Regions from separate parts of the Mesorhizobium sp. BR1-1-13 genome, predicted to be linked through region 1. Evidence: predicted binding sites of a transcription regulator. Region 1 holds the regulator's gene; each other region holds the start of a gene.
What was found. The regulator PhoB, encoded in region 1, activates phosphate uptake and scavenging genes when phosphate is short. The targets are predictions, from matches to a motif close to TGTCATNNANCTGTCAT.
Positions count from the first base shown of each region.

Region 2: LB533_RS13000 (esterase-like activity of phytase family protein) is a predicted target of PhoB. The motif match lies at 2,844-2,860, and genes of this name have one in related genera.
Region 3: LB533_RS29605 (inorganic phosphate transporter) is a predicted target of PhoB. The motif match lies at 1,354-1,370, and genes of this name have one in related genera.

Region 1 is NZ_JAIUIH010000001.1:39,130-43,381, reverse strand. It holds gene pstA (phosphate ABC transporter permease PstA) at 1-139, shown strand, start outside; gene pstB (phosphate ABC transporter ATP-binding protein PstB) at 136-939, shown strand; gene phoU (phosphate signaling complex protein PhoU) at 965-1,672, shown strand; gene phoB (phosphate regulon transcriptional regulator PhoB) at 1,692-2,381, shown strand; gene LB533_RS00210 (ROK family protein) at 2,389-3,630, opposite strand; gene xylF (D-xylose ABC transporter substrate-binding protein) at 3,889-4,252, shown strand, end outside.
Region 2 is NZ_JAIUIH010000004.1:470,897-475,148, reverse strand. It holds gene LB533_RS13005 (MATE family efflux transporter) at 1-1,065, opposite strand, end outside; gene LB533_RS13000 (esterase-like activity of phytase family protein) at 1,234-2,724, opposite strand; partial or broken gene LB533_RS12995 (trimethylamine methyltransferase family protein) at 3,075-4,252, shown strand, end outside.
Region 3 is NZ_JAIUIH010000024.1:4,331-8,582, reverse strand. It holds gene LB533_RS29605 (inorganic phosphate transporter) at 1-1,298, opposite strand, end outside; gene LB533_RS29600 (TetR/AcrR family transcriptional regulator) at 1,448-2,017, opposite strand; gene LB533_RS29595 (efflux RND transporter periplasmic adaptor subunit) at 2,163-3,422, shown strand; gene LB533_RS29590 (efflux RND transporter permease subunit) at 3,419-4,252, shown strand, end outside.

The DNA of each region.
Region 1 (4,252 bases):
CACCATCTTCCAGTTCGCTCTCAGCCCCTATGAGGAATGGCAGCAGCTGGCGTGGACCGGCGCACTCATAATCACCCTTACGGTTCTCGGGCTGAGCATCTTCGCCCGCAGCCTTACCGGACGCAGAGAGGACAGATGAAACCGATGTTGTCCACCGAGTTGAACACGCCCGAAGTCGCGGTCGAGAAAGCCAAGATCGAGGTCAAGAACCTCAATTTCTACTACGGCCAGTCGAAGGCGCTGAAGGATATCAGCCTGTCGCTGCCTGAGCGCAGCGTCACCGCCTTCATCGGGCCTTCGGGCTGCGGGAAGTCGACGCTGCTGCGCGTCTTCAACCGCATCTACGAGCTCTACCCGAAGCAGAGCGCCGAGGGCCAGGTGCTGCTCGACGGCCAGAACATCCTCGACCGGTCGCAGGACCTCAACCTGCTCAGGACCAAGATCGGCATGGTGTTCCAGAAGCCGACGCCGTTCCCGATGTCGATTTACGAGAACATCGCGTTCGGCGTCAGGCTCTATGAGAAGCTCAGCAAGGCCGAGATGGACGGCCGTGTCGAGCAGGCGCTGAAGCGCGCGGCACTGTGGAGCGAGGTCAAGGACAAGCTCAACGCCAGTGGCCTCAGCCTTTCGGGCGGCCAGCAGCAGCGCCTCTGCATCGCCCGCACGGTGGCCGTGAAGCCAGAGGTCATCCTGCTCGACGAGCCTGCCTCGGCACTCGATCCGCTGTCGACCGCCAAGATCGAGGAACTGATCGACGAGCTGCAGGCCGATTATACGATCGTAATCGTCACCCATAACATGCAGCAGGCGGCGCGCGTATCGAAGCAGACCGCCTTCATGTATCTGGGCGAGCTGGTCGAGTTCGACCGCACGGAGAAGATCTTCACGTCGCCCCGCGAGAAGCGCACGCAGGACTATATCACCGGCCGCTTCGGCTGATCCCACGCACACGAGGACCAAGATCATGGCCGAACATACAGTCGCAGCCTTTGACGAAGATCTCGGACAGATCAGCAGGCTGATCCGCGACATGGGCGATCTCGCCTCATCGATGGTCGGCGGCGCCACCAAGGCGCTCCTGAATTCCGACAACGCGCTCGCCCAGCGCGTCGTCTCCGACGACGCGATCATGGATGCGCGCCAGCGCGAACTCGACGACCGCGCCATCACCCTGATCGCCAAGCGGCAGCCCATGGCGGACGATCTGCGCCATGTCGTCGGCTCGATCCGCATGGCGGGCGATCTCGAACGCATCGGCGATCTCGCCAAGAACATCGCCAAGCGCGTCGGCACCGTCGGCCTGGCCGCCACGCCGCGCGACCTGTCGCACTCCATCGATGTCATGGCGCAGCTGGTGCTGATCCAGGTGCAAGGGGTGATCGAGGAGTATGCGGCGCGCGATTCCGCGGCACTTGCCAAGCTGCGCGCCGACGATGAACGCATCGACGTCAAATACACATCGGTGTTTCGCGAGCTGCTGACCTACATGATGGAGGATCCGCGCAACATCACCGCCTGCACGCATCTTTTGTTCTGCGCCAAGAATCTCGAGCGCATCGGTGATCACGTGACCAACATTGCCGAAAATGCCTATTATGTGCTGACCGGCACGCAATTGCCCGCCAATCGCCCGAAGCAGGACGAGACGGCGATGTCGGCGCCAGCGGCGTGACGGCAGGGGTGACCAGTCGATGATCGCGCCACGCATCATGGTGGTGGAGGACGAGGAGCCGCTGGGTGTGCTGCTCCGCTACAATCTGGAATCGGAGGGTTATCAGGTCGAGGTGGTGACGCGCGGCGACGAAGCCGAGATCCGCTTGCAGGAGAATGTCCCTGACCTTCTTGTGCTCGACTGGATGGTGCCGGCGGTTTCCGGCATCGAACTCTGCCGCCGTCTCCGGATGCGGCCCGAGACCGAGCGGCTGCCGATCATCATGCTGACGGCGCGCGGCGAGGAAAGCGACCGGGTGCGCGGTCTCTCCACCGGCGCCGACGACTATCTAGTCAAGCCGTTCTCAACCCCGGAATTCATGGCACGCGTCAAGGCGCTGCTGCGCCGCGCCAAGCCCGAAGTTCTGTCCAGCGTGCTCAAGGTCGGCGACATCGTGCTCGACCGTGAATCGCACCGGGTCTACCGCAAGAAGAGCGAGATCCGGCTCGGGCCGACCGAGTTCCGCCTGCTCGAATTCATGATGCGCCACCCGGGCCGCGTGTTCTCGCGCAGTCAGCTGCTCGACAATGTCTGGGGCGAAACGATCTATATCGACGAGCGCACGGTGGACGTGCATGTCGGCCGGCTGCGCAAGGCGGTCAACAATGGCCGCATGCCTGACGTGATCCGCACCATTCGGGGCGCGGGGTATGCGATCCGCGAAGACTAGGGATATGTCACGCAACGTTCTCGCCTATGCCTGATTTCGCTTGTGCCCCCGGCGCGAAAATTTCCTGGTCGACGAAGGTCAGCGCGCGCATGGCGCAACCCTCGCGGATCAGCGGCAGTTCGTTCGGCTCGGTGTCGAAGGAAATCGATTTCGAGTGCTGGCCGCCGGCGGTCTGGGCGATCGCCTCGCGCAATGCCGGCTCGATCAGGTCGAAGGCGGCCGCGCTGACGCCGACCATGGCGACCGGCGCCGGATCGATCAGGGCGAACAGGCTGCCAAGGCCATAGCCCAGCGCCTCGCCGGCCTTGCGGTAGGCTTCGCGCTCCGGCCCGTCCTTTTCGCGCGCCGAGGCCGCCAGGGTGCGCATGTCGGCGTCGCTGACGTCGACGGGCTCGGTGTCCTCGCCAAGCTGCCTAGCGTTGCGCCAGATGGCATAGTTCCCGGCATAGGCCTCGACACAGCCGCGCCGCCCGCAGCGGCAGAGCGCCCCGCCGGGGCGATGGATCATGTGGCCGAACTCGCCTCCGGATGAATGGGTGCCGGTGAACAGTTCACCCTTCAACACCAGGCCCATGCCGATGCCGTGCGACAAAAGGATGGCGATGAAGTCGTCGCGGTAGCGCTGGGGATCGCGCCAGCGCAGCGCCACCGCCATCATGTTGCAATCGTTCTCCATGGTGGCGGGAATGCCGAACTCGGTCTCCAGTATGTCGGCGAAGGCGATGTCGGTCTGCGGCGTGATCGGCGACCACAGCATGGTGCGCGCATCCGTGTCGGTGATGCCCTGGATCGCCAGCGCGATACGGGCGATGCTGCCGACGTCGAGGTCGGGATCTTCGAACCGCCGCCTGACGATGGCCACGCATTCATCGATCAGCGCCTCGCGCGACAGGGTCAGCGTGTCCAGCCGGCGCTGCTCTTCAGATATCACCTGCCCGGCATAGTCGATGACTGCGACGGAGAGGAAATTCAGCGACAGCACCACGGTCATCACCGCCGCGGCTTCAGGGTTGAGGCTGAGGCCGACCTGCGGCCGGCCGCGTTTCAGCGCACCGGCCTCGCTCGGCTTGCTCTGCGCCAGGATGCCTTCGCCAATCAGGTCGGAGGAGATCGCCGATATGGTGGAATGGCTGAGCCCGGTGGTCGCGGCAATCTCGGTGCGCGATGGCTGCCCGGCACGGCGCACGGCCGCGATCACCATCGCCCGGTTGCGTCGGCGCAGATCGTCGTGGCGGATTCCGACCGACATGTTCCTCGCATCCTCCCGGTCGCCGCGTTCTCTCCCCAGGCCCCGACGACCGTCAGATACTGGCAGAACCGGCCTTGGCTGTCATTATTTATTCCGGAGCTCGAAAAAAATTCCCGAGGGCATCAAAATACATCAGAATCGGCGTTGACAGCGTTCCGACGATGGATCAGTGTTTTTTCGAGGCTCGAAAAAATAGAGCCTTTGTGCCGGCCTAAGGGCCTGTTTGGTCGCGCCATACGCGGCGCAGGGAGGATTAAGATGAAGAGATTCACAGCCGCCATCCTGGCGGGTGTCGCCATGTCGCTGACGCTCGCGTCGGTCGCGCAGGCGAAGGACAAGGTCATCGGCGTTTCCTGGTCGAACTTCCAGGAAGAGCGCTGGAAGACCGACGAGGCCGCCATGAAGAAGGCGATCGAAGCCGCCGGCGACAAGTATATTTCCGCCGACGCCCAGTCCAATCCCGGCAAGCAGCTCACCGACGTCGAGAGCCTGATCTCGCAGGGCGCCAATTCGCTGATCATCCTGGCGCAGGACGCCTCCGCCATCGGCCCCGCGGTGCAGAAAGCGCTCGACGAAGGCATTCCGGTCGTTGGCTATGACCGCCTAATCGAGAATAAGGACG
Region 2 (4,252 bases), on a different contig from region 1:
GAGGATCGAGCGGTCGAAGACCCATAGAAGTGCTACGAGAGCGCCGGTCAGCACCAGGTTGAAGCCGACGCCTGACGCTGCGATGCGGCTGATGCGGTCCCAGCGGCCGGCGCCGACATTCTGCGCCGCCATCGAGGACACGGCCGCGCCGATGGCGAGCGCGGGCATCTGGATGTAGGTCCATAACTGCGCGGCGATGCCGTAGGCGGCGGCCACCTGCGAACCGTAGGAATTGACGATGCCCATCACCGTCAGGGCCGCGGCCGAAATCACGATCATCTGCAAACCCATCGGAACGCCCTTGAAGACGACGACGCGCAGCAAGGCGGGGTCCGGCCGCAGCAGCGCCAGATTGGCGCCGGCCAGACGCAGCGGATGCTTGCGGACGTAGAGCACGATCAGGATGGCAATGACGCTCACTGTCTGGCCCACAAGCGTCGAGGTTGCCGAGCCGGCGATGCCGAGCTCTGGAAACGGCCCGATGCCGCGGATGAGCAGTGGGTTCAAGATGATGTCGAGCACGACGGCGAGCGCCATGAAAAAGAACGGCGTGCGCGAATCGCCGGCGCCGCGCAGCACCGTCATGACAAAGGACAGAAGGTTCATCATCGGCACCGCGACGAAGATGATGCGCAAATAGGAGCGCGCCAGCGGCAAGGCGTCGGGCGGTGTGCCGAGCGCGCCCAGAATGGCGTCGACCCAGATCCAGCCGCAGACGGCGAACAGCACCGAGACGAAGAAGAAGAAGGTGGCGCTGGTACCAACGATGCGGCGTGCCTCGGGGAGATCGCGGGCGCCGACCGATTGCGCCACCAGTATCGTAGCCGCCATGCCGATGCCGAACACCGTGCCGAGGATGAGGAACAGCACCAGATTGGCATTCGAGGTGGCGGTAAGCGCGGATTCGCCGAGGAAGCGGCCGACCCAGACAGCGTTGACCGAGCCGTTGAGCGATTGCAGCACGTTGGAGCCGAGCACCGGCAGGGCGAACAGCAGGAGCGTGCGCGGAATGGGGCCGCTGGTCAGGTCACCGGTGCGCCGGCGCGCGGGCATCTTTTCATCCATGGCGGGCAATCCGGCAAAGCTGGTTCTTTTGAGTCCGGCACGCAGGATACCGCAGGCCCGACCGGGATGCACCCTTGCGAAAGGAGCGACGGCGGGCAAGGCATGCCGTCATGCATCCGATCATGCTTGTCGGGCCGGAGGCGCCGCCTGGCGCCTCCGGTAAGATGTTTACTTCCTGGCGAGGCCGGGAAGCGTGACCTGATAGACAAGGAACATGGTGTCGACATCGGCGCCGTCCTCGGCCTTGTAGGGCGCGCCGACCTGGAAGCCGTCCTGGGCGAGGAAGTCGTTGTCGTTGGCGACAAACAGGAAATAGTCGTCGGGCAGCTTCGGATCGAGCACGCTCGCCAGCGACATCGCCTCCCACTTCTCCGAGAGGTTGTCCTTGTCGTTGGGCGCGCCATTGTGCAGGCCGAAGCGGGCAAGCTCGGCCTTGTCGTTGATGTCGATGAACGGCGTCAGCCTTGCCGGCGTCACCGACGGATCGAGCACGCCCTTGGGCGCCACCGGCTTATCGGCGGCATCGAAGGGACCGCCGGCGATGTCGGTCGCGCCGGAAAGGTCGACAATGTCGATCTTGCGATACAGCGACTCCTCGCCTTTCAGGCCCTGGCCGTTGCCGCTGTCGCGCGCCAGAATCAGGAAAGCGGTATCCGACAGCGCCACGATCTCGCTTTGCGCAGCCACCTTGGTCTTGCCCTTGGCGTCCTTGAACACCGGCAGCGGCACGACGTATTCATGTGCCAGCTTGAGATGGGCAAGATCGGAGGCGTCATAGACCAGCGCCCTGGTGTTCTGGCGCGTCGAGGCCGAATCGCCGCCGTCCTGCCGGGTCGCCGACTGCAAAACCGCGATCACGAACTTGCCGTCCGGCGTCATTGCCATGCCTTCGAGGCCCTGATTGTTCTGGCGGCCGGTCTCGGGATCCTTTGGATCGGGTTCGGCAGCACCTGGGCCCGGATTGTCGGAAGCAAAATTGGCCGTGCCGTGGCGCATCGGCACGAGCGCGGCCGGAGGCTGGGTCGCCGACATCAGACGGCCGTCGGCGGAGAAGCGGTAGATGTCGGGACCGTATTCGTCGGAGACGAGCATGGTGCCGTCGGGCAGCCGCACGATCGCCTCGTTGTCGAGCGCGAGCTTGCCGTTATCGGCCTGCGGCAGGACAGGCATGTCGCCGGCGGCGGGACGCACGCCGTTCAGCGGGTCGAGACCGCTGGCGTCGGCACCCTTGTCGTCGGTCAGGAGCATGGTGTCGGCGAGCGTCGCCTTGACGCCGGTCTGCTCCTGGCCGGCCGCGGGCGCGGCACCTGGCGCCGCCGGGGCGAACTCGATGTTGATGGTGTTGAGGCGCGGGCGGTAGTCGGTGGTGCCGACGACGTTATAACCGCGGTCGGGCAGCAGCCACAGCGAACCCTTGTAGGTGCCGGCATCATGCGTCCAGCCCGCGGTGTCGATCGACATGCCGGAACCGGAGCCGAAGGTCTCGCCGAACCTGTCGCGCTGGCCGGCCGGGATGCGGCCAACCCCCACCAGCCCCTTGTTGACGAAACTGGCGCCGCCGACGCTGGCCGCGCTGTCGGCGAAGGCGGGCAGCGAAACGGCCGAAGCCGCCAGCGCGGCGGCCAGCAGCCGCAACGAGAATGAGCGTAGATGCGTCATGGATATCCCCTTGATGACAAAGTGCCGGGACGGCGGAATATTGAGGTTGCCTTGGGGGCGGCGAGGCTGCCGCCCTGGAGGGCCGCTTGTGCCCTCGGCAAGCGGTCTAAGGCGCGAACATGATGCTTGCATGACAGTTGGTGACGCATTCGCGTCGGCCCGCCGCGACGCTGCTGGGGAAGTGCAGCCGCGCCGGAAATCGATCGTTCCGACACAGGTTCGACGTGTCCAGGAGCTGTTCGCAGCACTAGACGCTTATGTACATTACGCATATCGTGCCGGTTTCTGACAGTCCGGGGGGAAAGCCTTGAAGTCTCACTACCGCGGCGCGTCGGCTTCTCACCTCCGGCCGCTTTGGCCACACGATCGGCAAGAGCGTCGCGCTGGCGTTGGTGGATGACGATTTTGCCGAGGAAGGAACGGCGCTTTGCGTGCACATTGTCGGCACGGAGCGGCCGGCGCGTGTCATTCCGGCTTCGCCTTATGATCCCTTGGGCAAGGCGATGCGGCAATGGGGAGGTTTCCGGATGATCGATGACGCGGCACGCGAAAGCAGGCGCGAGCGCCGACGGGGACGCATCGGCGAGGCCGGCAGCGAGAGCAGCCGCCGGCCCAATTACCGCTCGCTGAAGAACCCGTTCCTGCCGCAGCCGATCTTTTCGGACGATCAGGTCGCCTCGATTCACGACACGGCGCTGCGCGTGCTGGAAGAGCTGGGCATCACGGTTCTGCTGCCGCAGGCGCGCGACCTGCTCGCCCGCGCCGGCGCCTTGGTCGACCCCGACACCGACATGGTGCGGATCGGCCGCGACATGGTGGCGGCTGCGTTGGCCTCGGCGCCGCGGTCGATCCACGCTCATGCCGGCGCACGTGCCCGCGACCTGCCGCTCGAACTGGGTTCGATGACTTTCCTGGCTGGGTCCGGCGCGCCGAACGTCACCGATCTCGAGCGCGGCCGGCGGCCCGGAACGCTGGCCGCCTTCGAGGAACTCATCAAGCTGGTGCAGCATTTCGACGTCCTGCATATGCTGGGACCCTGTATCGAGCCGCAGGACATCGACAACCGTTTCCGCCATTACGCCGTCAACCGGGCGCAACTGACCCTTTCGGACAAGTTCCCGTTCGTGTTCGCGCGAGGCACTCCGCAGGTCGACGACAGCTTCGAGATGATTCGGCTGGCGCGCGGGCTGTCCGAAGACGCGTTTCGCTCGGGCGCCCATTGCTACACCGTCATCAACACCAATTCGCCGCGCCAGCTCGACATCCCGATGGCGCAAGGCATCATCGACTTCGCCAGGGCTGGGCAGGTCCTGATCATCACGCCTTTCTGCCTGGCGGGTGCGATGGCGCCGATCACGGTGGCCGGCGCGCTGACGCTGCAGCATGCCGAGGCGCTGGCCGGATTGACGCTGGCGCAGATCGTGCGGCCGGGCGCGCCTGTCGTCTACGGCTCCTTCTCCTCCAATGTCGACATGAAATCGGGCGCGCCGGCCTTCGGCACGCCGGAGCATATCAAGGCGACGCTGGG
Region 3 (4,252 bases), on a different contig from region 1:
ATGGTGCCGAGGCCGAGCGCCAACGCCACGGCGATCTTCACCCACAGCGGGATGAACTTCGTCGCGTTGTCGACGGCCTTGTGATAATCGGTGACCGCCTTGAGGTCGGCACCCTCCATCGGCAGCAGCTTTTTCTTGTCGATCAGCTTGAGCGCCTCGCCGATCAGGTAGATGTCGTTGCGGGCGTTGCTGACGAGGTCGGTGGGCACCGTCTCGACCGAGGCGTAGGGCTGCAGCCCGGCGGTGGTGTTGTGGATGTAGGTCTGCAGCGCGACCGTCGTCTGGTCGTTCCAGGTGCGTGTGCGAACGGCATCCTGCACAGTCGCCTTCGCATCCGTGACGCTGATTCCCGGCTTGATATATTTGCCCAGGGCCTGCTCGACCCCGGCCGAAGCGGATTTATAGGCTTCGAGATAGTTGATGTCGGGTGTGCGGTTGAGCGCGAAGGCCGTCGGCACCACGCCGATCAGGATCAGCATGATCAGGCCCATGCCCTTCTGGCCGTCATTGGAGCCGTGCGCGAAGCTGACGCCGGTGCAGGTGAAGATCAGCAGCGCGCGGATCCACCATGGCGGCGGCGTGTTGCCCTTCGGCGCCTCATAGAGAGCCTGATTGCGCACCAGAAGCTTCATCGCATAGAGCAGGGCGGCAGCGGCGAAGAACCCGACGACCGGCGACACCAGCAGGGTCGTGCCGACATTGGTCGCCTGCGACCAGTCGACGCCGCTGGTGGCGCTGCCGGCGGGCGCCGTGAACTGGTTGGCGAGGCCGACGCCGATGATCGAACCGACCATGGTGTGCGAACTCGAGGCCGGCAGGCCGAGGAACCAGGTGCCGAGATTCCACAGGATCGCCGCGACCAGCAGGGCGAACACCATGGCAAAGCCGGAGGAAGAGCCGACCTGCAGGATGAGTTCGACGGGCAGCAGCGACAGGATGCCGAAGGCGACAGCGCCGCTGGAGGTGAGGACTCCGAGGAAGTTGAACACGCCAGACCACATGACGGCGAATTCGGCCGGCAGCGAGCGCGTATAGATGACGGTCGCCACCGCATTGGCGGTGTCGTGGAAGCCGTTGACGAATTCGAAGCCGAGCGCGATCAGCAGGGCGATGCCGAGCAGGATCCACGGCACTGTCTTGGCGGCAGCCAGGTCCTGCCTGAGCGCGTAGCCGACATAGACGATGCCGACCAGCACCAGCACGCCGAAGACGGGCAGGAACCATTTGGCCCCACCCGATTGCGCGAGCGGGTGGTCCGGTCTCGGAATACCTGCCTCGTTTGAAACTATGTCCACCACGTCCCGCTCCTTTTGCATTGCAGCAAAGAACCGGGAATGATGCTATGTCCGCACGATGAACCCTGTATGACGCGGGGCGACATCCTGGAAAAGCGCTCGGCGGTTGTCGGTCCGGAGTTGCCTGGAAACCGAATCGCCCTGATGGTCCGTCAGGGTCGCTTGGCCCGGGCAGGACCGACATCGGGCGATCCGGCGATTTCCAGCAGCGACGACACCAGCAATTGCCGCTCGTCCGGGGAAAGCACATCCGCGTCGAACAGGTTCATGCTGCGCAGGCCCTCGATGGCGAGATAGCAGACCAGCAGCGACTTGAGATCCGGCGTCTCGCTCTTCAGTCGTTGGAAGAGTTGTCGCTTGAACGTCTTTATCGGCGACATGAAGTCCGGATCCTCAGCGATCGCCGAAAATATCCACGACGCCGATGGCTGCTTGTCCTCGCAATCCTTGGCCGAAAGCCTGATGTAGACGGCGAGCGGATTTGCGCCATTGTCGTTGCTGCTGGCGGTCTCCAGCGCCTGCCCGAATTCGCGCAGATAGCCTTCGACCAGGCCCTGCATCAATTTGGCCTTGGTCGGGAAATTGTAGAGCAGTCCGCCCTTCGATACACCGGCGCGGCTGGCGACGGCATCCAGGGACAGGCTACCGGGGCCGGATTCCCGTGCGACGTCCGCCGCCGCAGCGAGAATCCTCTCGCGCGAGTTCGTTCGTTGGGCTTTCATGGCGCCTCCCATCGCAAGCTTAGGCCCAATTGACAAGACCGTCCAGACGGTACAGTAAGACCGCGGTCATTTGAAATCGGGGCCCGCAGTCGATATGTGTCCCGATATCCGCGCTTCGCGCCGGATTTCGACTGAGGGGACTTCCTTGTTCAAGCGCATACTCCGTTTCGTTATCATCATTCTTGTGTTGGCCGTGCTCGTCATCGTGGTCGGCGGCATCGTCGGGTTCAATTTCCTGCGTGACAACGGCATCAAGCAATATTTCGCCACGATGAAGCCGCCAGCGGCAACCGTGTCGACGACCATCGTCAAGCCGTCGAACTGGACGCCGGGCATCGAGGCGATCGGCACGGTCCGCGCCGTGCGCGGTGTCGACCTGACGGTTGAGACCGCCGGCATCGTCAAGGAGATCCCCTTCCATGCCAACGAGAAAGTGGCGGCCAATGCGGTGCTGCTGCAACTCGACGACGCCGTAGAGCGCGCCGATCTCGCGGCACAGAAGGCGCAGGCGGCGCTCGATCAGACATCGCTGACCCGCGCGCTCGAACTGACCAAGCGCGGTGTCGGCTCGGACTCGACCCTGGACACCGCACGTGCGGCCGCGTCCGCTTCGGCATCCCAGGTCAACAGGCTTCAGGCAGTGCTCGACCAGAAGCAGTTGACGGCGCCCTTCGCTGGCACCGTCGGCATCCCAAAGATCGATCTCGGCCAATATCTGGCGCCCGGCACCGCCGTGGTGACGCTGCAGGATCTCGACACGATGCGGGTCGACTTCACGGTTCCCGAACAGCAACTGCCGCTGCTCAAGATCGGGCAGACGGTTCGGCTGGGCCTCAGCGGCGGCGACATGCCTTTTGCCGGGGCCATTCGCGGCATCGACCCGAAGATCGACCCGTCCAGCCGGCTGGTGAACATCCGGGCGGAAGTCGCCAATCCCGAAGGCAAGCTGACCCCCGGCCAGTTCGTGCAAGTGCGTGTCGAACTGCCCGAGGAGCAGAATGTGCTGGCGCTGCCGCAGACGGCGCTGACCACCAGCCTCTATGGCGACTACATATTCGTGGTGCACCCGGCGAAGCCCGCCGAGGCGCAGCCGACCAAGCCGGAGGCGCAGCCCGCGGCGGCGGCGACCGACAAGCCGGCGGACGCCAAGCCCGCGGCCGATGCCAAACCGGCCGAAGCGGCCAAGCCGGCCGCGGGGGGCGAGCAGCCTGCCCTGGTCCTGTCGCAGGTGTTCGTCAAGCCCGGCCGCCGCAACGAGGGCATGGTCGAGATCGTCGAGGGCCTCAAGGCGGGCGATGAGGTTGTCACGGCAGGTCAGAATCGCCTCTTCAACGGCATGTCCGTCAACGTCGACAACACCATCGACCCAACCAAATCGGCGAACAAGCAGGCCGACCAGCAATGAGCGTTTCCGATCTCTTCATTCGCCGGCCCGTCCTCTCCACGGTCCTTGCATGCATGATCCTGCTCCTGGGTTTCCAGGGCATATTCAGCCTGTCGATCCGCCAGTATCCGAAGGTTGACGAAACCGCGATCACCATCACGACGGCCTATCCGGGCGCCAGCGCCGATCTGATCCAGGGCTTCATTTCCGCTCCGATCGCGCGCGCTGTCGCCTCGACCGAGAACATCGATTACGTCACGTCGTCGAGCCGCCCGTCCTCCAGCACCGTGACGGTGCAGATGAAGCTCGGCTCCAACCCGGACGTCGCGCTGACCGAGGTGCTGTCCAAGGTCCAGGGCGTGCGCGGCACCTTGCCGGACGCCTCCAAGGATCCCGTCATCGTCAAGGGCACGGGCCAGCAGTTCGCGATGATGTACATCTCGATGCAGAACCCGAACATGACGAAGGAGCAGCTGACCGAGTATATCGAGCGCGTCATCAGGCCCCGCATGTCGACGGTCGAAGGCGTCGCCGACGTGCAGATCTTCGGTGCCCAGGAATATTCGATGCGCGTCTGGATCGATCCGGTCAGGCTCGCCGCGCGCGGCGTGACGGCATCGGAAGTGCTGACGGCGATCAACAACTCCAACTTCCTGTCGGCGCCCGGTAACACCGAGAACGAATATGTCGTCTCCTCGATCACCGTGCGCTCGACGCTGCAGACGCCTGAAGCCTTCGCCGAGCTGCCGCTGCGCTCGACCGACGGCAATGTGGTGCGGCTGCGCGATGTCGCCCGCGTCGAACTCGGCGCCGAGAACACCGACACCAGGGTCTCCTTCAATGGCAAGCCA